DNA from 3 places in the Dyadobacter ginsengisoli DSM 21015 genome. Region 3 is predicted to be linked to each of the others. Evidence: riboswitches for the same ligand, from Rfam matches in the RefSeq annotation. Region 3 holds a riboswitch; each other region holds the start of a gene.
The links. A riboswitch is a leader RNA that binds a small molecule or an ion and turns the genes downstream of it on or off. The one in region 3 is predicted to bind cobalamin.
Positions count from the first base shown of each region.

Region 1: it holds a riboswitch for cobalamin, as region 3 does, so the genes downstream of both, metE (5-methyltetrahydropteroyltriglutamate--homocysteine S-methyltransferase) here and BP71_RS22385 (TonB-dependent receptor) in region 3, are expected to answer to the same signal.
Region 2: it holds a riboswitch for cobalamin, as region 3 does, so the genes downstream of both, BP71_RS31530 (TonB-dependent receptor plug domain-containing protein) here and BP71_RS22385 (TonB-dependent receptor) in region 3, are expected to answer to the same signal.

Region 1 covers NZ_JCANTY010000004.1:578,932-586,788, forward strand. Annotated here, with positions in the region: gene BP71_RS17480 (hypothetical protein) at 1-221, opposite strand, end outside; gene BP71_RS17485 (acyl-CoA thioesterase) at 331-714, opposite strand; gene metE (5-methyltetrahydropteroyltriglutamate--homocysteine S-methyltransferase) at 788-3,109, opposite strand; gene BP71_RS17495 (hypothetical protein) at 3,143-3,313, shown strand; cobalamin riboswitch at 3,319-3,554, opposite strand; gene BP71_RS17500 (6-phosphogluconolactonase) at 3,724-4,455, opposite strand; gene fumC (class II fumarate hydratase) at 4,611-6,011, shown strand; gene BP71_RS17510 (HEAT-like fold family protein) at 6,086-6,601, shown strand; gene BP71_RS17515 (D-2-hydroxyacid dehydrogenase) at 6,756-7,697, shown strand; gene galK (galactokinase) at 7,713-7,857, shown strand, end outside.
Region 2 covers NZ_JCANTY010000010.1:142,279-150,135, reverse strand. Annotated here, with positions in the region: gene BP71_RS31565 (DNA gyrase inhibitor YacG) at 151-507, shown strand; gene BP71_RS31560 (aldo/keto reductase) at 538-1,413, shown strand; gene BP71_RS31555 (SAM hydrolase/SAM-dependent halogenase family protein) at 1,433-2,323, opposite strand; gene BP71_RS31550 (hypothetical protein) at 2,372-2,956, opposite strand; gene prfA (peptide chain release factor 1) at 3,098-4,171, shown strand; gene BP71_RS31540 (thioredoxin family protein) at 4,175-4,735, opposite strand; gene BP71_RS31535 (DMT family transporter) at 4,909-5,850, opposite strand; cobalamin riboswitch at 5,892-6,092, shown strand; gene BP71_RS31530 (TonB-dependent receptor plug domain-containing protein) at 6,184-7,857, shown strand, end outside.
Region 3 covers NZ_JCANTY010000006.1:133,489-141,345, reverse strand. Annotated here, with positions in the region: gene BP71_RS22405 (DUF4374 domain-containing protein) at 1-846, shown strand, start outside; gene BP71_RS22400 (PepSY-associated TM helix domain-containing protein) at 864-2,039, shown strand; gene BP71_RS22395 (hypothetical protein) at 2,064-2,243, shown strand; gene BP71_RS22390 (PepSY domain-containing protein) at 2,294-3,769, opposite strand; gene BP71_RS22385 (TonB-dependent receptor) at 3,836-6,010, opposite strand; cobalamin riboswitch at 6,174-6,407, opposite strand; gene BP71_RS22380 (winged helix-turn-helix domain-containing protein) at 6,508-6,852, shown strand; gene BP71_RS22375 (TonB-dependent receptor plug domain-containing protein) at 6,933-7,857, shown strand, end outside.

The DNA.
Region 1 (7,857 bases), on a different contig from region 3:
ACTGAACCGCCCAGGATAAGCACATTTTTAACTTCACCTCCCCGTCGAATCTCATTGGAACTGACTTCCTTCATGTTAGCGTAAAACCCGGAATAAAGGTAGTCGGATGGCCGAAAGAATGGATAACCGAAGAACAGCAATCCCAGGCGAAGCAGAATCTCTGACACGATATAAAGGAAAAGAACAAAGATACCTGAGAAGATAAAAGAGCGTGATTTCATGAAGCAGGATGCCGATACAGATGGAACAGTCCCTTCAATATCACCTTCTGCTCATTTTTTTTGTTTTCTGATGAATAACCGGCTGATAAAATTACCCTTCGGGCACTGCTTATATGATCCTTGTAGGTTTGTGATTTTCGTCAAGCGCCACGAAAGTAAAAATCCCCGTCACCGCCTTCTCCCGGCTCTCTTCATACATCTTCTCTACAAAAATATCTACCCTGACCTTCATACTGGTATTACCAACGGTTTCAACGCGCCCCACGAGCTCAATAATGGTCCCGGCTGGGATTGGATGCGTAAAATCAATGCGGTCGGATGAAACGGTTACGCAGCGTAATCTCGAAAAGCGCGTTGCGGCAATAAATGCTACCTCGTCCATCATCGATAATGCGGTTCCCCCGAAGAGGGTGTCGTAGTGGTTGGTGTTATTGGGAAATACGGTTTTAAAAACGCGGGTTTCCGAAGCGGTAATTTTTTCTGCTACTGTCAAAACCTTAGAAAATAGTGATGAGAACTGGAATAATAATAAGTTGGGTGTGGCCATCTGCGACCACACCCAATTGCTATCCGGCAACTTCCACCGATTCGCGCAGCAAGTTAGCCGCAGAAATCATATTCCGCAAAGCGGCCTCCGTTTCCGGCCATTTCCGGGTTTTAAGCCCGCAGTCGGGATTTACCCACAAATTGCGGGCAGGGATGACCTTTAATGCCTTTTCCAGGAGCAGAACCATTTCCTCCACGGTGGGTACTCTCGGGGAATGGATGTCGTATACGCCCGGTCCTATTTCATTGGGATAGTTGAATGCAGCGAACGCGTCGAGGAGCTCCATTTGCGAACGCGAGGTTTCGATCGTGATCACGTCGGCGTCCAGGGCAGCGATAGAATCGATAATGTCATTAAACTCCGCGTAGCACATGTGCGTGTGGATCTGCGTCTGGTCCGCGACACCTGCCGCGCTCAGGCGGAAGGCGTCCACGGCCCATCGCAGATAGGTATTCCATGCGTGCTTACGCAAGGGAAGTCCCTCACGAATTGCCGGCTCGTCGATCTGGATCACACGGATACCAGCTTTCTCGAGGTCTACTACTTCGTCGCGGATAGCCAATGCGATCTGGAAAGCTGTATCTTTCTTTGGCTGATCATCCCGCACAAACGACCATTGAAGAATAGTGACGGGACCTGTCAGCATTCCTTTCACCAGTTTTTCGGAATTAGCTTGCGCAAACGACGACCATTTCACCGTCATCGCTTCAGGCCGCTCTACGTCACCATATATCACCGGCGGCTTTACGCAACGGCTGCCATAGCTCTGTACCCAACCATTCTGAGTAAAAACAAATCCCGACAAACGCTCTCCGAAGTACTCGACCATGTCGTTGCGTTCAAATTCGCCGTGCACCAGCACATCTATACCCAGCCGTTCCTGCCAGCGCAGAGAGTCTACTATCTCCTCCCGGATGCGTGCCTCGTATTCGTCTATTGACAAGGCGCCTTTTTTCAACTGCGCGCGGAGTTGCCGCACCTCGTCCGTTTGCGGAAATGAGCCGATCGTAGTCGAGGGGAATAGCGGTAATTTTAATTTTTCAAGCTGAATACTCTGGCGTACCGCAAAACCATTCGACCGCTCAAAGTCTTTTTCATGAATAGCTGCAACGCGCTGCTTTACTTGCGGTTTATGGATCAATGCAGAGGTACGGCGACTGTCAATAGCTTGCTGATTAACCACAAATGCCCGATCCAATTGCCATTCCGTTCCGGAAAGCCTCGCCAGAGTTGCCACTTCATTCAATTTTTGTTTCGCAAATGCCATCCAGTTTTTAATCTCGGGTGTCAGCACCTGCTCGTTTTTTTCGAGATCCAGATCGAACGGGCTATGCAACAAAGAGCAGGATGGTGCGATCATCACCCGGCTTTCTCCGAGCACATTCACAGCCTTTCTGATCAGCTCCAGTGATGGCCCGAAATCATTTTTCCAGATATTACGCCCATCCACTACTCCCAGAGACAGTTTTTTGGAAGAACCGATGAACGACGCGTTGTTCAGCATCACATCCAGGCTTTCCAGCCCCCTGGTGATATCGATATGCAATGCATCCACGGGTAAGCTCACAGTCACGTCCGCATTGTCCTCCAATGCCCCGAAATAGGTCGTAACCAATATTTGTAGGGAGGGTAATTCTTCACGGATCTGCTGGTAAGCACGCTCAAATGCAAGCCTATGCTTCTCCGACAGATCGAGTACTAATGCCGGCTCGTCCAGTTGCACCCATTTGGCCCCACGCGCGGCCAATTCTTTTAAAACAGATAGATAAACCGGTAAAAGGTTGTCCAGCAAATCGATTTTCTCAAACCCCTCTTCTTTTTCCTTCCCTAACAACAAATAAGTGACCGGGCCCAGAAAAACCGGCTTTGTGAGAATTCCTTTATGCAATGCATCCTCGAATTCGATAAGTGCTTTGTCGGAGTACCGCCTGAATTTTTGATCTTTCACAAACTCCGGTACCAGGTAATGGTAATTGGTATCAAACCATTTGGTCATTTCCATTGCCTTGATATCCAGGCCGTTCTTCTGGTATCCCCTCGCCATGGCAAAATACAGTTCAAGTTCTTTGTTCGATTTGCCGTCGAGCAGCTGGTGATAACGCCGGGGAATCGCTCCTACCATGAGGGACATATCCAAAACGTGGTCGTAAAGGGAGAAATCGTTCGATGGGATCAGCTCAATACCCGCACGCTGCTGGGTATCCCAGTTCTGGTGACGGATCTGCTGGGCTACCTTTTGCAACGCATCCCGATCGATAGTTCCGGCCCAGAATTGCTCATTGGCCTTTTTGAGTTCACGATGGCTCCCCACACGCGGATAGCCGAGGTTGTGTGACAACATAATTTTTGTGTTTAAAGAGTTTGAAAAAACCCTGTGAAAACACCCACCCATCCCGGCGACATCGCTGCCCCGGTACATCATACGCTCCCGTTCACCGCCCTGGCCGCAGAAAATGTGCAGACATGCCTCCCTGAATATATCCAGGAGCGCGGCTTCGGGGTTAAATATGTGGTAAATCAATACTTGGCCATTCCCCGATCGTGAGAGAATAGTCATTGAGGATGACGGCAAGTCTCCTGGCTTATATCATTTTTACCGCCCTTCTCGCTGTTTCGGCTTTCCTGAAAGCCTGACTGCAATGGGTCACGAGGGTAAAAAACCGCATCCATGTGATGCAGATACTTACAGTAGCACGACTGCCCGTGATTTGCACACGGTTCCTTTTTTCTTTTGCTGTATTTTGGCTGAGGGATCCAAAAGCAAAACCATCATCCCGATTGACGGGTGTTCACAAAGAACAGCTCAAATTTAAAAGGAATGGAGATTGGCCCGGAAATGGGCTATTGAATTAAGTGACGCGAAGAGAAATTAATGTTTTGGCAGGATAAAATATCTGTTTTTGAATCGAAACAGCCCCCTCAAAAGTGATTTTGATATCCCGATTTCGTGACCAGCTATGAAACCGGGGCAGCTGCGTCCCCGTCGAGGATAAATTCCGCATTCAAATGGTTTTGCAATACCGTAGCAGGAAAATCTCTGGAAACGGGGAATGCCATTGCCCGTTGAATGATTGCCGCTTTGGGCCTCCCGGAAGCGAGCAGGATCGCGGCTTTGGCTTCCAGAATATGTTTGATGCCCACCGTCAATCCCTTCGTAAGTTCAGTTGGCTGATGAAAATACTTTTGTCCTACTTCTTTGGTAATGGTTTCCAACTCCGAAATATGGGCATAAGTATCCCAGGAGGTACCCGGTTCATTCAACGCAAGATGTCCGTTCATCCCCACACCCAGCACGATCAGATCGAGACCACCCAGACTGGCCAGAGCCTTATTAACACGATCGCATTCATCCTGCGGGTTCAACGCCCTTCCATTAAAAAATATGATTTGACTGTCGCGAAGGCCAATCGGTTTCAAAAAATCCCTGTCCAGCAGGTCCCGGCAACTCCCGTCGTCGCCTGCTCCCATTCCTATCCACTCGTCGAGTCCGATAAATGTGCATTGTGAAAAATCAACCCGGCCGTTATGGTGTGCCGCCACCAGCGCTTGGAACATCCCTTTGGGCGTACTTCCCGATGGGAAACATACGACCGCGCGAGGCTTGTTGATCAACAAAGCGATTACACGTTCCGCAGCCGCAAAGCTCATCGTAGTATAATCCGGGTAGATACTGATTTTAGGAGTCATAATAAAGGCGGTATTCGGGATCAGGTCTCACCAATCTAAACATTCTTTTCCCGTCCTTAAACATTTGTCCTTAAAAAACACCAAAAACTGCAAGTCCGCCCCTAACTTTACCGCTTAGTACGCATTGTTCAATTACATTATCATTCTACTTAAAAATGGAATACCGTATAGAAAAAGACACCATGGGCGAAGTGCAGGTTCCTGCCCATGTATACTGGGGTGCCCAGACGCAACGCTCGATCCAGAACTTCCCTATCGCCCAGGATATCAACAAGATGCCTAAAGAAATTATCAAGGCATTTGCATACCTGAAAAAAGCCGCAGCCATCACCAACTATGAGGCCGGTACGCTCCCGAAAGAGAAAAGCGACCTGATCGGGCAGGTATGCGACGAAATCCTGGCTGGCCAGCTCGACGACCAATTTCCGCTCGTGGTATGGCAAACCGGCTCGGGAACACAGTCCAACATGAACTGCAATGAAGTAATCGCCTATCGTGGACATGTATTGCAAGGCGGGGACCTGGCCGACAAAGCCAAATTCCTCCACCCGAACGATGACGTTAACAAGTCGCAGTCATCCAACGACACCTATCCGACCGCTATGCACATTGCAGCTTATAAAATCCTGGTGGATATAACGATCCCCGGCATTACGAAGCTGCGCGACACATTGAAGGCCAAAGCGCAAGCGTTCAAGAATGTGGTTAAAATCGGCCGTACACACTTTATGGACGCCACGCCGCTGACTCTGGGACAGGAATTTTCGGGCTATGCTTCCCAGCTGGATCACGGCTTGAAAGCGATCCAAAATACCCTCGCGCACCTTTCGGAGCTCGCATTGGGCGGAACCGCAGTGGGAACAGGCATTAACACACCTCCCGGATACTCTGAAAACGTGGCGAGGCACATCGCCACACTCACGGCGCTGCCATTTATCACAGCCGAAAACAAATTCGAAGCGCTCGCGGCACACGATGCGATCGTAGAAGCCCATGGCGCATTGAAAACCGTAGCTGTAAGTCTGATGAAGATCGGAAACGACATCCGTATGCTCTCATCGGGGCCACGCTCGGGAATCGGCGAAATCCACATTCCGGATAATGAGCCAGGTAGCTCCATCATGCCGGGAAAGGTAAATCCAACCCAATGCGAAGCGATGACCATGGTCGCAGCGCAGGTAATGGGTAACGATGTAGCGATCAGCATAGGAGGCTCCAACGGCCATTTCGAATTAAATGTGTTCAAACCACTGATGGCCTATAACTTCCTGCATTCGGCACGTCTGATCGGCGATGTCTGCGTTTCATTCAATGACAATTGTGCAGTAGGCATCGAACCGCTGCACGACAATATTAAGAAGCATGTGAATAATTCGCTGATGCTTGTAACTGCATTGAATACTAAAATCGGTTATTACAAAGCGGCAGAAATAGCGCAAACTGCACACAAAAACGGCTCTACCCTGAAAGAAACGGCCGTGGCACTCGGTTATCTGACGCCAGACGAGTTTGATGCGTGGGTAAAACCGGAAGATATGGTTGGAGAGATTAATTAATTGACACCCAATCCTTATAACTTGGCAAATGCTCCGCGGTGACGCGGGGCATTTACTTTTAAACATCGGCCGCCATGAACATCAAAAATGAACTGCTGGCAGATCCTTTTCAATCCAAACGTAAAGCGACCGAGGTGGCCAATTACGCCTGCACCTCGCCGGAGGCATTCAGGCAACTGATGCACTGCTTTCTGTCCGACGAGACCCGCCTCGCGCAGCGCGCTGCGTATAGCGTAAGTATTGCGGCCCATTCTCACTCTGAACTGATCGAGCCATATATCGGTGTGCTGATCAGCCAACTTAAGCGCACAGACATCCATGACGCCGTGATCCGGAACAGCGCACGCATTTTACAGGATTCGAATATCCCCGACGAATTCCACGGCGAGTTGATGGATGCCAGCTTTGAATTAATACAAAATCGCCAGGTTCCGATTGCGATCCGCGCATTCTGCCTGACTATTCTTTATAACCTGTCCGGTGTGTATCCCGAGATCAAAAAGGAATTGCGGGTGATCATCGAAGAATTAATAGATTACGAAAAACCTGCATTCCGGTCGAGAGGTAAGAAAATTCTGATGTTGATTTAAGTAACCAGCGCTTCATCAATTCCCTTGGAGGAAAACTTCTTCCTTTACGAAAACAACCGGATGTACCTTCTGGCAAAAGCGGCATTTTCGTGGTCTGGTGAAGGGAAAATCCAGTTAATTCGTCTTACCTTGCTTCTTTAAACAAAACCTATCGATGATCATATACTGCCATTCCTTACTCGATGAAACGCTCAATGCGAAACTGAGCGAAGCCTTATCGCCCCGGCATCAGATCTTTTTCCGCACGGAGACAGCCAGTAATGAAGAGCTAAAATCCTGGTTTGCAAGCGCCAACTATATTCTCGGCAACCCACCGGTGGCATGGTTCGACCAAACTCCCCCGCAATTGCAGTTCTGGCAACTCGACTCCGCCGGATTTGATCAATATTCGACCGTGCCACTACCTGGCCCTATTCGTGCGGCCAACATGGGCGATTGGTTCGCACGCCCTTGCGCGGAGTCCATCGTAGGAGGCATACTGGCATTGTATCGTGGCCTGGATCGCCTCACCCTTCTCAAGCAAAAAACGGAGTGGATCGGAACACCGCTCAGAGCGGAATTAAAAATCCTCTATAAACAGAATGTGATCGTGCTGGGAGCAGGAACCATCGGGCAATCGGTGAATGCAATCCTGAAAGGACTGGGTTGCATTACGCACCTTATGGCACGCACTTCACAGGAGGCTGACCTCCGCAGTATAGAAGACCTTTTCAATGAACTACCGCACGCCGACCTTGTGATCAACACTTTACCGGGCACAGCACATCACTTTGTAAATGCAGAATTCCTTTCAGCGATGAAGGATCAGAGTGTATACGCAAGTGTAGGCCGCGGCAGTACCACGGATGAAGAAGCGTTGATCGCAGCATTACGATCAGGAAAACTGGACGGAGCGGTATTAGATGTTACCGAAATAGAGCCGTTGCCTGCCGATAGTCCGTTGTGGGGAATGGATAATGTGATCCTGACTCAACATACCGGCGGCGGACACAAAAATGAGCACATGGGTAAAGTAGATTTATTTCTCAACAACATTTTTGCAATGGAAAACGGCGGCGCCATCGCCAATGAAGTGAACCTTGTAAAAGGATATTAATAACCGAAACTAAAAATGCTAGCAACAGAAGCTGATATCGCAGAGGGTATCCAGGATAAATATTTTTTAAAATTTGGTACCGGTAGCCGTGAGCAGGTGCGCGTATTCCGTTCACCGGGAAGGATTAACCTCATCGGAGAGCATACCGACTATAATAATG
Region 2 (7,857 bases), on a different contig from region 3:
CACTTATAATCAAATAAAAACGCTTGCAGCCGTTTGCAAACGGAAAGATGCTTTTTGAGCAGTGCAGCAAACGAATTTTATTATATTGCATTCAGACGATTCTATGCACACCAATCGGAACTGACGAGGGTCCGGCCAAACAGTTTGAAAATGAAAAATTGCCAGGAATGTGGTAAGCCACTAGTAGGGCGGGTAGATAAAAAGTTCTGCTCGGATATGTGCCGGAACAGCTACAATAACCGGCTGAATTCAGATTCTTACAACATTGTAAGAAATATGAATAACCAACTCCGCAAGAATCGCCGTATTCTCGAAGAACTGTGCCCGGATGATAAATCCAAGATTACCAAGCACGTCCTGATAGCCAAAGGTTTTGATTTTAACCTCATCACCAATATCCGCCCGACATTAAAGGGGAGTATTTATCACTTCGTGTACGACTATGGCTACCTGGAACTGGAAAACGATTTTTATCTGATCGTGAAAGATAAACGACTGGAGAAATAGATATTTTTGCACGAATTCAAATTACCACCGATGAAGAAAGTAAGCCTCAGCGATTCCGGGCCAAAGGTCTCAGAAGCAATTTATGGTTTCTGGAGATGGACCGACGAAGGTGCTATCACCACCGCCCAAATTGAAAAGACCGTCAATCTCTGCCTTGAACTGGGCATCAATACATTCGACCACGCTGACGTTTACGGCGACCAGACCATTGAAGAGCATTTTGGAAAGATTATCCGGAACAGGTCATTCAAAAGGGAAGACATTGTTTTGTTTAGTAAATGTGGGATCAGAACTTCTGAAAACAAGTATCTTACCTACTATGATAACTCCCGGGAGCATATTATCAACAGTATCAATGGTTCGTTGAAAAGACTCAAAACAGATTACCTGGATATTTTCCTTTTGCATCAAAGCGATCTGCTCGCCGACCCTGAAGAAACTGCGATGGCACTGGCTGAGATCGTAACTTCTGGAAAAGCCAAGCACATCGGCGTGGCCAACTTTACTGTTTTTCAGCACCAGTTGCTTGCCTCTTACCTGCGTATCCCTATTGTTACCAATCATATCGAGCTCAATCTGATGAATACGACGGCCATTGAAGACGGCCGGATCGATTTTATCAAACAAAGTTTCAGCAAACCGCTGGCCTGGGCACCACTCGCGGGCGGGAAAATCCTGAACGGAACAGATGATAAAGCGGTCAGACTGAGATCAAAGCTGGATGAGATCGGAAAAAAATATGACGCAAATATCGAGCAGACTGCCGTGGCCTGGTTAATGAAGCTGGGTACTTTACCCATTATCGGATCACTTTCCGAAACACGCATCCGCAATGGGGCAAGTGCATCGGACATTAAACTGACCCGGGAAGACTGGTACGAAATCTACCAGGTGGTCGGAAAATAAATCAGAAGCGGGGTATTGTTCATTTACTCAGGACAATACTCCATTCACTTCCACTCAGTACTTTATATTTTTCCGAGAAGTTGCCCATATTGATGCCGAGTGAAAAGTTAAGCAGGCTGTTAAAATAGCCGACATCCGCACCTTCTTTCACCTCCCCAAATGTGTTGACAAACTTTACCTTCCCTTCGTACACTTTGTCACCCGCTTTGAAAACCTGCACTTTCACATCGTCTCCGATGCGCACATTTAGTTGATCGAAATGCGCTCTGTCAATGTTGGTCCATACATTACCGTACTGAATATCCAGGATCGGGATAGCGCCCAGGATTTTCCCTTTTTCAAAAGAAGGCTTTTGGTAAGGAATCGAGATGACATTAGCTGACAATTTCGGTCCTACCTGCTCAAAAGATATTACTTTCGCTGCCAGCCGCGCGCCTGTGTATGCGTATACGTCACGCCCGTGAAAGGTGTACGACGCACCTGAATTTTTCCGCCGGTTAACCGCTTCATCAATTTCCCTCACCTCCCCGATCCCCATTTGCTCCGCCACGAGCGTCAATGTGCCATTGTCGGGAGTAACAAAGTAATGTCCCGATTTCGTCAGCAAAACCACTGACTTTCGCTCGGTCCCCACGCCCGGATCTACTACCGAAACGAAAACTGTTCCGGCCGGCCAGTACGGTGCGGTCTGTACCAGCCTATAAGCCGCCTCCCAGATATTATATGCAGGAATCTCATGCGTTACGTCATACAACCTGATGTCCGGGGAAACACCCGTCGCTACACCCTTCATGGCTGAAACGGCTCCGTCCTTTAAACCGAAATCGGATTGAAAAACGACAGTATTATTTTGGGCCGAGGCCGTGAGCGAAGCGATGAAAAGAACCACCAGCGGTAATTTGTGCAGCATAGTCACGCGTTTTTGTTTTCCTGAAATAAACAAAAATTATTGCCTGAATCAATCTTTCAACTGCTTGGCGTCCAGCTTCCTGATGATCTCCTTTTTACTGAAAAGCAATCGCCAAACCGCGAAAGTCGTGTCCTGTGCACTCATGCACTTTTTACAAACAATACTTTCCGCTGATACAGGCGCATTATATACCAGCATAGTGTCGTTCAGCTGCTGCAAATTATCACCGGCAGTCGCCTTGCTTCTGGCACTGTAAAGGTAAGCATCCAATATTTCACGCTCTTTCGGCGACAGAGCCGGGTTTTTCAGGTCGGCAGCTCCCATAAGCTCGACTTTGACGCCATATTCTTTTTGTAAGGCCGCGACAACCGGAATTCCCGACAGATTTTTGCAGAGTGCCACCCCGGACCCGGGATTTTTCTCCAATTCGCTTTTCAAAGTCTTTTCGGCGATCTGCGCTATTTTCTTTCCCCATTCGTCGGCCGCATAAACAAGCTGCGTGTTGGTAACCCGTTTGATTTGCGATGCTTTGATCTCCCGGCTCAATTCCTTGGTATTTTCAATGCGGCCACTTTTAAAATCACATCCGGCAAGAATTCCGGTTATCGCTGCGATGTATAATAACTGTTTCATATTCCGTAAATGTTAGTCTGATGTACCCTCTTTCCGCACCCAACCCGTCATAACATGCATATGGCGTCTTGAAATCATTCATTTAGCTAAAATGCGTATCTTTGTGCCCCGAATGCGTCGTGCCAAAGATATCCAATAAAGATGATCGATAAATTAGAAGCTATAAAAGAACGTTTTGAAGAGGTTTCTCAACAAATTATACAACCGGAAGTTGTCTCCGACTCTACACGCTATTCCAAGATCAGCAAAGAATACAAAGATCTCGGCAAGATTGTAGAGCAATATGTGATTTACCAAAAATTGCAAAAGGACATAGCCGGGACCAAGGAACTTATAGCTACTGAAAAAGACGAGGATCTGAGAGAAATGGCCAAGGAGGAACTCGATGAGCTGGTGCCACGCCTGGACGAACTTGAACAGACGATCAAAGAACTCCTGATCCCCAAAGATCCTAACGACAGCCGTAACATCATCCTCGAAATCCGCGGCGGCACCGGTGGCGACGAGGCGGCCATCTTTGCGGGAGACCTTTTCAGGATGTACCAGCGCTTCTTCGAGAAAATGGGGTGGCGCTCGTCCGTCATGGACTATACCGAGGGAACCAACGGCGGCTACAAGGAGATCATCTGCAAGGTCGAGGGAGAAGATGTATATGGCAAAATGAAGTTCGAATCGGGTGTACACCGCGTGCAACGCGTTCCGCAGACCGAGTCTCAGGGCCGGATCCACACTTCTGCCGCCTCCGTTGCGGTACTGCCCGAAGCCGAAGAAGTGGATGTACAAATCAACATGAACGACGTTCGCGTGGATACATTCCAATCGTCAGGCGCGGGTGGACAGTCGGTTAATACAACCTATTCGGCGGTCCGTCTTACCCACATCCCATCCGGACTTGTGGTGAGCTGCCAGGATGAGCGTTCGCAGTTGAAAAACAAAGACCGGGCATTGAGCGTCCTTCGTTCGAGGCTATACGAGATCGAGTTGAAAAAACACAATGATGCGATCAGTTCTCAACGTAAATCCATGGTAGGAAGCGGAGACCGTTCTGACAAGATCCGGACATATAACTACCCGCAAAGCCGCATTACAGACCATCGCATAGGTTACACGGTTTACAACCTTCCCGCCGTAATGGAAGGCGACATCGCCGAGCTGATCGAGAAACTACGCATCGCGGAAAATGCGGAGAGAATGCAGGAGGGTGAAACTGTATAAATATTATTTCGCCGGGTACAACTCGCCATAGGTCTTGGCCTTATAGCTCTCGAAATCCTGCTTTTTGTGATAATCTTCTCCGAAAAAGGTGATGATCTGATGGAATTCCTTCGCTTTCAGATATCCGGGAAGCGGCTGAATCATGTTGAATTTATCGTCCAGGAAAACAGTGGTAGGATAACTCGGTTGGTTGTTGGTAAGCGCCAATGCGATTTCGTTGATGCCGCGACCTCCCTGGGCCAGGTATTTGAATTTCTTGTCGCCAAGTGTGATCGCCTCTTTCTGTTCTGCGTCCAGCTTTACAGCATAATATTTCTTGTTAATATAGTCGACCACCGCTTTGTCCTTGAAAGTTTCACGGTCCATTACCTTGCACCAGCCGCACCAGTCGGTGTAAACGTCGATCACCACCTTGCGGGGCTCCTTTTGAATTTTGGCAAAGGCTTCCTCGATGGTGAGCCATTGGATCCCTTCTGCGGGTTTACTGGCTTTATCCGCTTTGAAACCTGCCAGGATTATCAGCATCAGCGGAAATATCAAAAGCGATGACAGGAATCGTTTCATGGTATTTTTGATTTCTTTTTGTTTAAACAAACCTCCCACACAAATCGTTACCCGGCATCTCAAATGCTATTCAATAATCAGCAAGCCAGGAAAGCTGTCCCAATTTTACGCATTTTTTGACGAAACAAAACACAGGAGATTGATATCAATGCCTTTGCCTCAAACGTGCGGCTTTAAGCGCTTTTACTTTTGGCAAAAGAAACGAGTATTCCTCCGGCAATGATGAGAAACATCCCCGCGAGCATGGAAACAGAAGGGATCGCTTCACCCATCAGAAATCCGATCAGGACGGAAAACAGGATATTGGAATAACCGATCGCAGCGACACGACCGGCTTTGTCATAGGTAAACGATTGTGTCAGCATCCTTTGCCCAAGCAACGCGGTCAGTCCCAGCGCCAGAAAACCCAGCCATTGAAACACGTTCTCCGGCCATTTGAATGTTCCGATCAGAAAATCCAAGTGCGCTATCGGATAATAGGTGCCCACCAGCATCGAAAGGATGGGCATCACGATCCCGCTCAGCATAAAGGAAAGAATGATCGCGCGTGTGTCATACACGACTCCCAATTGCCTGATCGACAAATAGGATATGGCCGTCAGCAATGCGTTGCCGAGTCCCAGCGCATTATCCCGGAAAGAGCTCGACAGATCGGGGCGAAACACAAAAAGGATGCCGGTAAATCCGACGAAGATCGCCATCCATTCCTTCGAATTCAACGTCTCTCCGATCAGAAGCCAGGAAAACAATGCGAGGAAAATCGGATAGGTATACTGGTAAGTAGAAGCCCGTCCCAGGCCAAGGGTTTGAATAGCGTAAAAAAGCATGTAAAGCGACAATGTGCCGACCACGCCCCGGAAAATAAGCAGTCCCAGCTTCCCGCCTTCCTGGCGCAATGGCCGCCTCCGGATGCTGCTGATCACAAAAACAACGCCGACTATGTTCCTGAAAAAAACGAGTTGTACCGTATGGAAATCCTTACCAAGCCATTTGGAGATAGCCGAAGTAAGCGAGAAGAAAAACGCAGCCCCGAGCATGAGGTAGATGCCTTTATAAGACGAAGTCGCAGGAAAATTTTCAGTAGTAGCCGCCAACGGGATCAGAATTTGCCGCAAAGATAGCGCTTATCACAAACAACCAAAAGTCATTGAAAATGCCTAACTTTGCGCCGCTTGGTGCCATAAACCACTTCTAATCAGCGGTTAGGCTTAATAGGGAATTCCGTGAGAACCGGAAACTGTCCCCGCAACTGTAAGTCAGCAATAAACGGACCGATCTTCATGCCACTGTTTCCGAACGGGAAGGCCCCGGATCCCAATGATGAGCCAGGAGACCTGCCAGAGCGTTTGATCTGATGTTTTCGGAGGAAAAACCAAAGATCACCGCCAATCCATTGCTTTGCTGGGGTGACTGCCGACCGGAAATTTTTTATCTTTTTGATACTTTGGGTGAGCTCAGCCTTACCGGCGCGTCTCTATGCCCAAAGCGACTCCATCGACCTGGATCCGGTTGTTATCAAAGGTTTTGTTCCTCAGAAGTTTATGAGTGGCCTTAAAATCCAAACCATGGATTCCGCATCTCTCGCCCAGTTCCGTTTTCAGAACATCGGTGACGCATTATCAGCCTACACGCCGATTGCATTCAAAAACTACGGACCTGCCCAACTGAGTACCGCCTCCTTTCGCGGCACATCTGCCAATCACACTGCCGTGCTGTGGAACGGACTGAATATTAATGCGCCTACGCTCGGGCAAACCGATTTTTCCACCATTCCGGTTGTTGGTTTTGACCGATTGTCTGTCCAGTACGGCGCCTCCGCCAGCATTATAGGCACCGATGCCGTGGGAGGCAGCATTTTGCTGGACAGCAAGCCGTCCGCCGGACGCTTTGGCATTAGCCTTGGGAGGCAGCAAGAAAGTTTCCGAAATCATCAGAGCCAGGCTAATGTCCGGTACACCCTACCGTTGACAGGCCAATGGACGATTTCGGGCAAGACCGTTGTGTACAGCGGACGCATGAACAATGACTACCCTTACGAAACAAGGAGCAATTACGCGGTACTGCTGACAGAAACTGCTCAAAAAGGTATTGTACAGGACCTGTTTCTGCAATCCCCGAGCGATCAGGAGATTTCGGCACACGTCTGGCTCACCAGCAACAAACTTATACTGACGCCGACTGATGAAGCGGGCCGAGAAATGACGCTCACCGAGGCGTATCGTACCATGTTGCGTTATCGGATCAAGACGTTCACCATCCGCACCGCGTGGGTACGCGATATTATTGACTATGCAAAAGGAGACCTCTCCCGCCCCGACCACTCGGTTACAGACAAGCTGGCTACCCGGGTTGAAAAAGATTTCACATTGAATATGGGTCGCTCACTCCATCCAATATCGCTCAAAACCGGTGCTGAATGGACGCATTTCCGTTCGGAAGTGCCCGGCTATGCCCACACTCCGGTAACTGAAAACCGCACCGATTTTTTTGTTCTGAGCCGCTGGCAGGTCATCGACCGCCTGACCTTTTCTGCTAATTTCCGGCAGGCTTTGGTCACCGGCTACAATCCGCCATTCACGCCTTCACTGGGGGCTGAATACAATTTGATAAGAAACGATCGGCATCGCGTAATCATAAAAGGCTCCCTCGGGCGCAGCTACCGGACTCCCACCCTGAATGAACGTTACTGGAAAGATCTCGGGAACCCGGATATTAAACCCGAAAGCGGCTGGAACAAAGAGCTGGGCGTTGAGCACACTTTCAAACCGGAACCGGGAAATGCCTTACGCATTTCACTGACAGCCTATCACAATCGTATCAAAGACTGGACGTATTGGAATCCTTCGAGGAAATACCGGGTCGAAAACCTGCAACAGGTACTCGCCCGCGGTATCGAGCTGCAACTAGGTTACGTCTGCCGGACGGGGGCAACCAGGTTAGGATGGGACGCCGGCTACGCATTCAATAAGAGCTCTCAGGAAAAGGCTTATGACAATTATTCGCAGGATATAATAGGAAAGCAGCTTGTCTTTGTCCCCCTTCACAGCACCAATATGAATGCATTTGCCCTGTATAAATCGACGAAAATCACCGGTCAGTTCCAGGCTGTTGGCAAACGTTTC
Region 3 (7,857 bases):
CTGGTGGTGAATGAGACCACCGGCTATTACCTCGATGAAACACGTGCGCTGCTGAAACTGCAAAAATTTAACCCTACGACCATGTTGCGCACCGGGGAGGTGGATCTTTCTGCCGTTCAGAAACAAGGTGTGGAATACCAGGCTGTGGGTAAACATACCATTGCAGCGAAAGAAGGAAAACTGTTCGTAGGCATTTCCTACGGCACCAAAGTGGCAGCAGGTTATGGAGACGAGGTGTTCAACGCCATCGAGTTTGCGGTGGTCGACATCGCTACCGACAAATATGAGAAATCAATTAAATATGACGGATTGAAAGGGGTAGGCTGGGGTTCATCAGGCAATAAAATGTGGTCGATCGGCGACGATGGTGCATTGTACCTGTACAGCACGGGACTCGGAATTACTGCGTTCTCCAACACGGCCATCATCCGCATCAAAAAAGGTGAAACGGATTTTGACAAGTCGTGGGTTTTCTCCACCAAAGAATGGCAGTCGGCCAATTCCCTGGCTATCGCACTGATCAAAGGCGGAAAACTGTACTTCGAAATGGCCTCGGAACCATTGAAAGCGGATTATTCGAACCTGAGTAAAGCGCCTATCTTCGACTACTACACCTATGATTTCACGACCAGGCAGGTTACCAAGTTGGAGGGACTACCCCGGCACGAATATGCTTACGCCAATGATCAGGCTATTACCGAGATCGACGGCAAAGTGTTTTTGTGGGTTAAAAACGCAACTCAGAAAATCGACGGCTACTATGTATTGGACGGCACCAAGGCAACTCAGGCATTTAATGTGGCGCTGGACGGCGCGGTACAGGGCTTTGTAAAGCTGGCTGAATAATCCTAAACCCCAATCCCATGAGTTCCGTAAAGCAAATCAAAACCTGGTTCCTGGTCCACAAATGGACGAGCCTGATCTGTACCGCCTTCCTGCTGATGCTGTGCCTCACGGGCCTGCCGCTGATCTTCCACGAGGAAATTGAAGAGCTGGAGGGCAAACCGAAGCTGGCGAAACAGGTCGCGGAAGGTACGCCGCCGGCCGGGCTGGATAAGTTGGCAGAATCCGCAAAAGCCAAGTATCCGGACAAGGTAATCCGCTTCGTTTACTGGGACGAACACGAGCCGAATACCACCACATTCAGCTTATCCGATTCTATCGACGCTCCGCCCGACAATTTCACGACGGTGATCGTCGATGACCACACGGCGGAAGTCCTGGACACGCCCAACTTTCAGGAAGGCTTCATGTATGTCATGCTGCAATTGCACATAGACATGTTCATGGGGATTGGCGGGAAGCTTTTTCTCGGGCTCATGGGGCTGCTGTTTGTAGCAGCCATCGTTTCGGGCATTATGCTTTACGGGCCAATCATGAAACGGTTCGATTTCGGAATGGTCCGCACCGAACGTTCGACCCGACTGAAGTGGCTCGACCTGCATAACCTGCTGGGTGTTGTCACAATCGTGTGGGGTACGGTGGTGGGATTAACCGGGGTCATCAACACGGCCTCCGAAATCGTGCTCGGGTTATGGCAGATAGGCCAGCTGTCCGAAATGACCGCTCCTTATAAAAATGCCAGGCCACTCACCGGCAAACTAAGCTCACTGGATGAAGCGGTTGCCTTGGCGAAGCAAAAAGCGCCTGAAATGGAACCGTCGATCATTACCTACCCGGGAACCATGTTTACCAGCAAACACCACTATGCCGTATTCATGAAGGGCAATACACCGCTCACCAAGCGGCTCATCAAACCGGCGCTGATCGATGCAAAAAACGGCACACTGACGGACATGCGTGACATGCCCTGGTATGTGAATATGCTTTTTGTGTCCCAACCCCTGCATTTCGGAGATTACGGCGGGTTACCGCTGAAAATCATCTGGGCCCTGTTCGACATCGCGACGATCGTGATCCTGGGCAGCGGGCTTTACCTCTGGTTTGCCCGGAACAAAGCCACGAAGGCACATATCAACCGGCTAACGAAAAACGAAACGGAGATCCTGACCGTCATTGCGCAAAAAGAGAATGCATAACCGGCCATTTAAACACATTCAATAATGAAAAATAACTTCTGGGAGGTTTGGGGCATGCCCGTCATCATCGGCATCTGCTCCGCCGTGGGTCTCCTTTCCGCATTGACAGGCGACAACCTCTGGGATGTCGCTTCCTGGCTCACGCTGGGGTTTCCGGTGGCAGTTAGCTTTTGGTTTTTGCGGAAAACGAGGGTTAAATCTTAAAATTTAATGCCACTAATGCACCACTGCGGTACATTAGTGGCATACAAAAACTAAAACCGAACCTTCCGCATCACCCACTTCCAGGTCAGAACCAGCCCCGTGACGCTTGCCAAAGTCCCGCCTATCATCAACAAAATCACCACAATATCCCACAGCGGCCTTTTGGAAACCAGCCACCGAAAATCCAGGCTGTGCAGCCCGTGATATAGCCAACGCTCCAGCCGGCTCAGGTCCTGGTGTTTCAGAACTACCTGCCCGGTTTGCAAATCCACATAATACCAGGGTTCATCCTCCGACGCCATTTTGACCCGCAGCACCGGCAACCGCTTATCTGCATTTCGGGAATAATAGTAATCATCATAATCCCGAAGTACAACCGCTTCCTTCAGATCTACCGCAGGATTCATTTCCTTCACTTTCTCGACAAACCCTTCCGTTCCGAATTGCTGAAACGGCAATGCCGACGCGTCACTGGCCGCCAGCACACGCACGTGCAGATCATCCTCATAGGCAAGGTAATAGGGCTTGCCATCCCATTGCATTACATGCAGCTCCTTGGCATCAATTACGGGTCGAAACTTTGCGAAAGCTGCCGCAGGCGAAACCGTAAACTTCCGCGTGTCAAGCACACCTCCCGCCCATTGCTCCGACTCCTCTGCCCCGAGCCTCGTGAAGGGCGCCCAGTCCCAGGGCGTCATGGACAGCAACCCGCTGAACACCCAGGTAAAAACGAACAACCCAAACACGAAACCGGTATAATGATGCCAGCGAAACCATTTCCTTTTATACGGACTGAATGCCAGCCCGCGGTTCCGTTTGTAACGGACAAAACCCATTACAATCCCGGCAATGCACATGAAGGAGCCAAGCGACGAGGTCCATACGATGATGTCATTCCAAAGCGGCCGGTTACGGAGCAATACCGTCGGATAGATCCAATGCGGAATAGGCCCTAACCAGGCCAGAAATCGCTGCCGGGCATTCACCAGCTGTACTACTTCACCCGTCTGCGCGGATACGTACACATAGGTGTCCGCATCATCACCCATCTGAATGCGGTACACGGGCGTCGTGTACCCCTGTGAGCGCGCGGCCGCCATCCATTGATCGATGTCTGTAAGCAGCTCAACACTTCGTGTTTTGTTCAAATGGGTGAAATCAAAAGCCAGTCGGACGGCCAGCCCCGGATCGGCTCCTTTGAATAATGTTCCGTCGTCAGCGAAAACAGCTTTATACTCACCCCGGATCGTAGTCAGGCGGAAAACCGGTCTGTCGAGCATCATCCCGATCCGCACCGAGCGCAGCGTATCCCGGACACCCGCGTGTTCCAATGCTTCCAAGACGGTTAGCGTCGCCTTTTCCAAACGCGGCGATGGCAGGCGCTGCAACTTTTCGTACTGGCGCATGGTTGGGTATTTCACGTACATCATGGCGAAACCCGACAGGAACCAGATCACAAACAGCAAACTCAATGCAAAACCCAGGTAGCGATGCAGAAGCAAGGTTAGTTTGATTAGTCTCTTCATTTTTTGTTTGCCACGAAGACCCGAACATTCACAAATGAAAATACCATCCATTCGTGGTATAAAACCCTACAAACTATACTTCAAACTAACCAGAAAATTCCGCGTGGCACCCGGCGAAAACTGGTTCGCGTAAATCGCATTGGCATAGTAGCGTTCATTGAAAAGATTATTGATATTCAATCGCATCCCTATCCGGCCCACCCGGTATCCTACCGCCAGATCAGCCACCGTATAGGCCGGCATCACATAAGTATTTGCGCTGTTTGTAAATGTCTCATCCATGTAATTGACACCTGCCCCAATGCTGGCACCTTTCAAAGCACCCTTTTGTGCCTCATAATTCAGCCACACATTCACCATGTTTTCAGGCGCAAAAGCGACTTGTTTTCCGGCGACTGGATTGATCTCCGGGCCGTCATGAGCCAGGTATTGCGCTTTGGAATAGGTATAACCCGCCGTCAGGTCCAGACCGGGGGCGAGATTTCCATTAATCTCAAACTCAATCCCCTTCGACTCCGCCGAACCGATGCGTTTGTAAATGCCGCCCGGCAACGCTTCCAGCTGATTGTTTTTACGCATGTAGTAGAATGCCAGGTTGGCCGCCCACCGTCCATTCATTTCCAGACGGCTGCCTACTTCTCCCTGATAGCCTGTTTCCGGATCGAACGTCTCGCCATTCGGTGCTACGCGGCGGGCAGGTTTGAAGTAGGTCGAGTATGAGCCGTATACCGACAGTGCTTCCAATGGCTGGTACACCAGCCCGGCGCGATAAGTCAATGCCGATTTTGAGATTTTGGATTCCGCCCCTTTCCCGGTGACGTTCCGGTCAGCATCGATCTGGTCTGTATAGTAAGTGCCGCGAAAAATATCGTACCGCAAGCCTAGAAGACCTTTCAGTTGATCGCTGATCTTGATCCAGTCCTGCACGTAAATGCCGTGTACATTTTCCATTGTCGCACGGTAATAGGTAGCCCTGACATCGATGTAGCCCTGGTTCAGGATCGGGTTACGGACTGAGACCGTTGCATTCTTGCCAGGCCCGAACACATCGCCGTTGTAGGTTTTACGGTCGAGGATGCTCAGCGAATAACCAGCCAGCAACTTGTGCAAAATGCCTTTGGTATCGAAGGCGTAAGTCAGTTCCAGCTGATTTTGCAATGGCTTGGTGAGGTGGTTGAAATAAAACGGAAACGAACGGTTGAGCGAATCGAGCGTAGCATTGAAACTCAGTTCCTCGGTCGAGAAATAATTGATATTATCGTCGTAATACGACAGCTGGTCCGAGATCGTCAAACCCGAGTTGAACTTGTGTACATATTTCAGCTGGTAATCATAGCGGGTATGTTTCAGAAAATCGGCCGGGTCGTTGTAACGCGTGTCGCGATCCATTCCGGGTGCAAGTTTGCCGCCTTCCAGCACCGGCAACCCGGTATCGGTGTCGTAAATATCCTTATTGGCGCCGATCGTCAGGTAAATCAGGTCCCGTTCGGTAGGCGTATATTCCAATGCAAGGTAACCGTTGTTGGTATTGGAGCCGGAATGGCGGTAACCATCGGTATCCGACACCCCGAAATCAACGCGATAGCGCAGTTTGCCGCTGATGGGCCCGCCCGTACCCGCACGGATCCGCCGGGTATTGAAAGTGCCATAAGCCGCCGAGAAGTCTGCTTTAAAGTCGGCACTCGGCCTTTTTCGAGCGATATTGATGATCCCTCCTAATGCCGAATGCCCGAAAAGCACCGAAGCAGGACCTTTAAGCACCTCCACGCTTTCCACATTGGCCAGGTTGGTGCTCGGCGCGCTCGTCGAAATGTTATGCCGCTCATCGCGCACGCCATCGACCATCAATACAAAATTGGAAAAACCACGGATCGTAAAATGCTGGAAACCGCCATAGGTATTGTTCGCCCGAACGCCGGTGGTGTTCTTCATCGCTTCCTGCAAATCATCGATCCCGCGTTGCTCGATCGTACGCGCCGACACTGAGGAGGTCGTCAGCGGCATGTCCCGGACCGGCACATCGATCTTGTTGACGGCAGAAAACGCATTGCGTCCGACGCCGGAGACTGTCACTTCCGACAAATGGTGAGTCCGTTCCACGCTGTCGGACAACGTAGCCGGCTTGGTTTGTGCAAATGCACGGTCATCTGGCGCAGCGGTCAACACGACGGCCGTTAATGCCCATAAAGCGGTTTTCCTTGCGCTGCCATTCCGCGGGCAGCAGGGAGTAAAACTGAACATACTTTTAACTGAGTTGGTTAGAAATGAGTTAAAAGCCCGTCAATCACTTTTCGGATGGCTTTTTCAGAGGGAGGAAGGACGAAAGGGAGGAGGTAATGGGGCACGATTATCCCACAGCATACGCCATATTCCGGTCCTGACTCAGCCTCACCTCGCGAAAGCATCGTCAACATCCAAAAAGGCAGGTCTCCTGACTTGTAACATCTACACCGTCCTTCCCGGGGGAATATAATTTTGAATGATTGAATAATCGTGTCATTCAGTCATTCAAAATTGCCCCAGTGGACTTCTCTTTGGCATAGACTATCCCGTTACTTACAGTTGCGCGACAGTTCGTGATTTGCACACGATTCCCTATTAATTCACTGATTGTGAAACCTTTTTGGTTGGAAAAATAAATTAAAGAACTTGTTTGGGGCGCAAAGTTACGATTTAATGATAGTTTGCGGCGTTGAATGCTGAGATAACACCTACAAACATTTTAAAAAGCTTTTGTCATGGAAAGACACGTCGAAACACGCCTGCGGCATTGGGTATATGTGGATCAGGTCAAATTTTTCGGCCCGGGGCGCTATGAACTGCTGGAACGGATCGGTGAAACCGGTTCCATCGCACAGGCTGCCAAAGACATGGGCTTGTCCTATAAAAAAGCCTGGGCGATGATCGACGCGCTGAACACACTCGGCAAAGACCAGTATGTAGTAACCCAGAAAGGTGGTACCAAAGGTGGCGGTACCGTGCTCACCGAAACCGCGAAGAAGGTCATGAAAGCCTACAAAAGACTGAACGACAAATTGCTGGCTGCACTGGCCGAAGAACCAGAGCTTTTATCACTCGTCTGACGCACCTCGTCAATTTTTTTCCGCACAATACGATGGAGTTTTTATATTTGCGATATGTACGTTCATACATATCGCAAATAATGAGAAAATCTTTTGTACCCTTAGCTCTTATTCTTCATTTCTCCCTATCCTCCATTGCCCAGCAGGCCCACGAAACACCCCACACAACGGACCGTACTTTCCAGCTTGGCGAGGTGCGTGTATCGGGCATCCAAATGGGGGACAGCATTGCTTCCCGCCTTTCCTATGAGACCATTGAAAAATTCAACCGGAACGACCTTTCCAATGCATTGAACATCCTGCCCGGGGTAAGCATCGCCAATGTCGGGCCGAGGAATGAGTCGGTTGTATACGTACGCGGGTTCGACCTGCGCCAGGTGCCTGTGTACATGGATGGCGTACCCGTATATGTGCCATACGATGGTTACGTGGATATGGGGCGTTTCACGACTTTCGACCTCGCGAGTGTGAACGTTTCCAAAGGTTTTACCTCCATCCTCTATGGAGCCAATACCATGGGCGGGGCGGTCAACCTTGTGTCGCGTAAGCCGGTGAGCAAGTTGGAGATCAATGGGCGCGCCGGCGTTTTCAGCGGCGACGGCTATCGCTGGAATGTGAATGCGGGCTCACGGCTGGGCCAATTCTTTTACCAGGTCGGAGCATCACAACTTAAACAAAACACCTACCCTCTTTCCGGCGATTTCAAACCGCGTAAATACCAGCAAACCGACGATCGCGCAAATGCCTACCGCGATGATCTGAAATTCAGTGTCAAAGCTGGTTATACACCTAATGCAACAGATGAGTACGTGATCGGCTACGTCAACCAGCACGGCGAAAAAGGAACACCGCCTTACGTGGGTGATGATTCCAGGATTACTACGCGCTTCTGGAAATGGCCAAAATGGAACAAGCAGAGCCTCTATTTCATCTCCAATACCGCTGTTGGAGAAAAAAACAAGGTCAAAACGAGGCTGTACTACGACACTTTCGTGAATTCGCTGT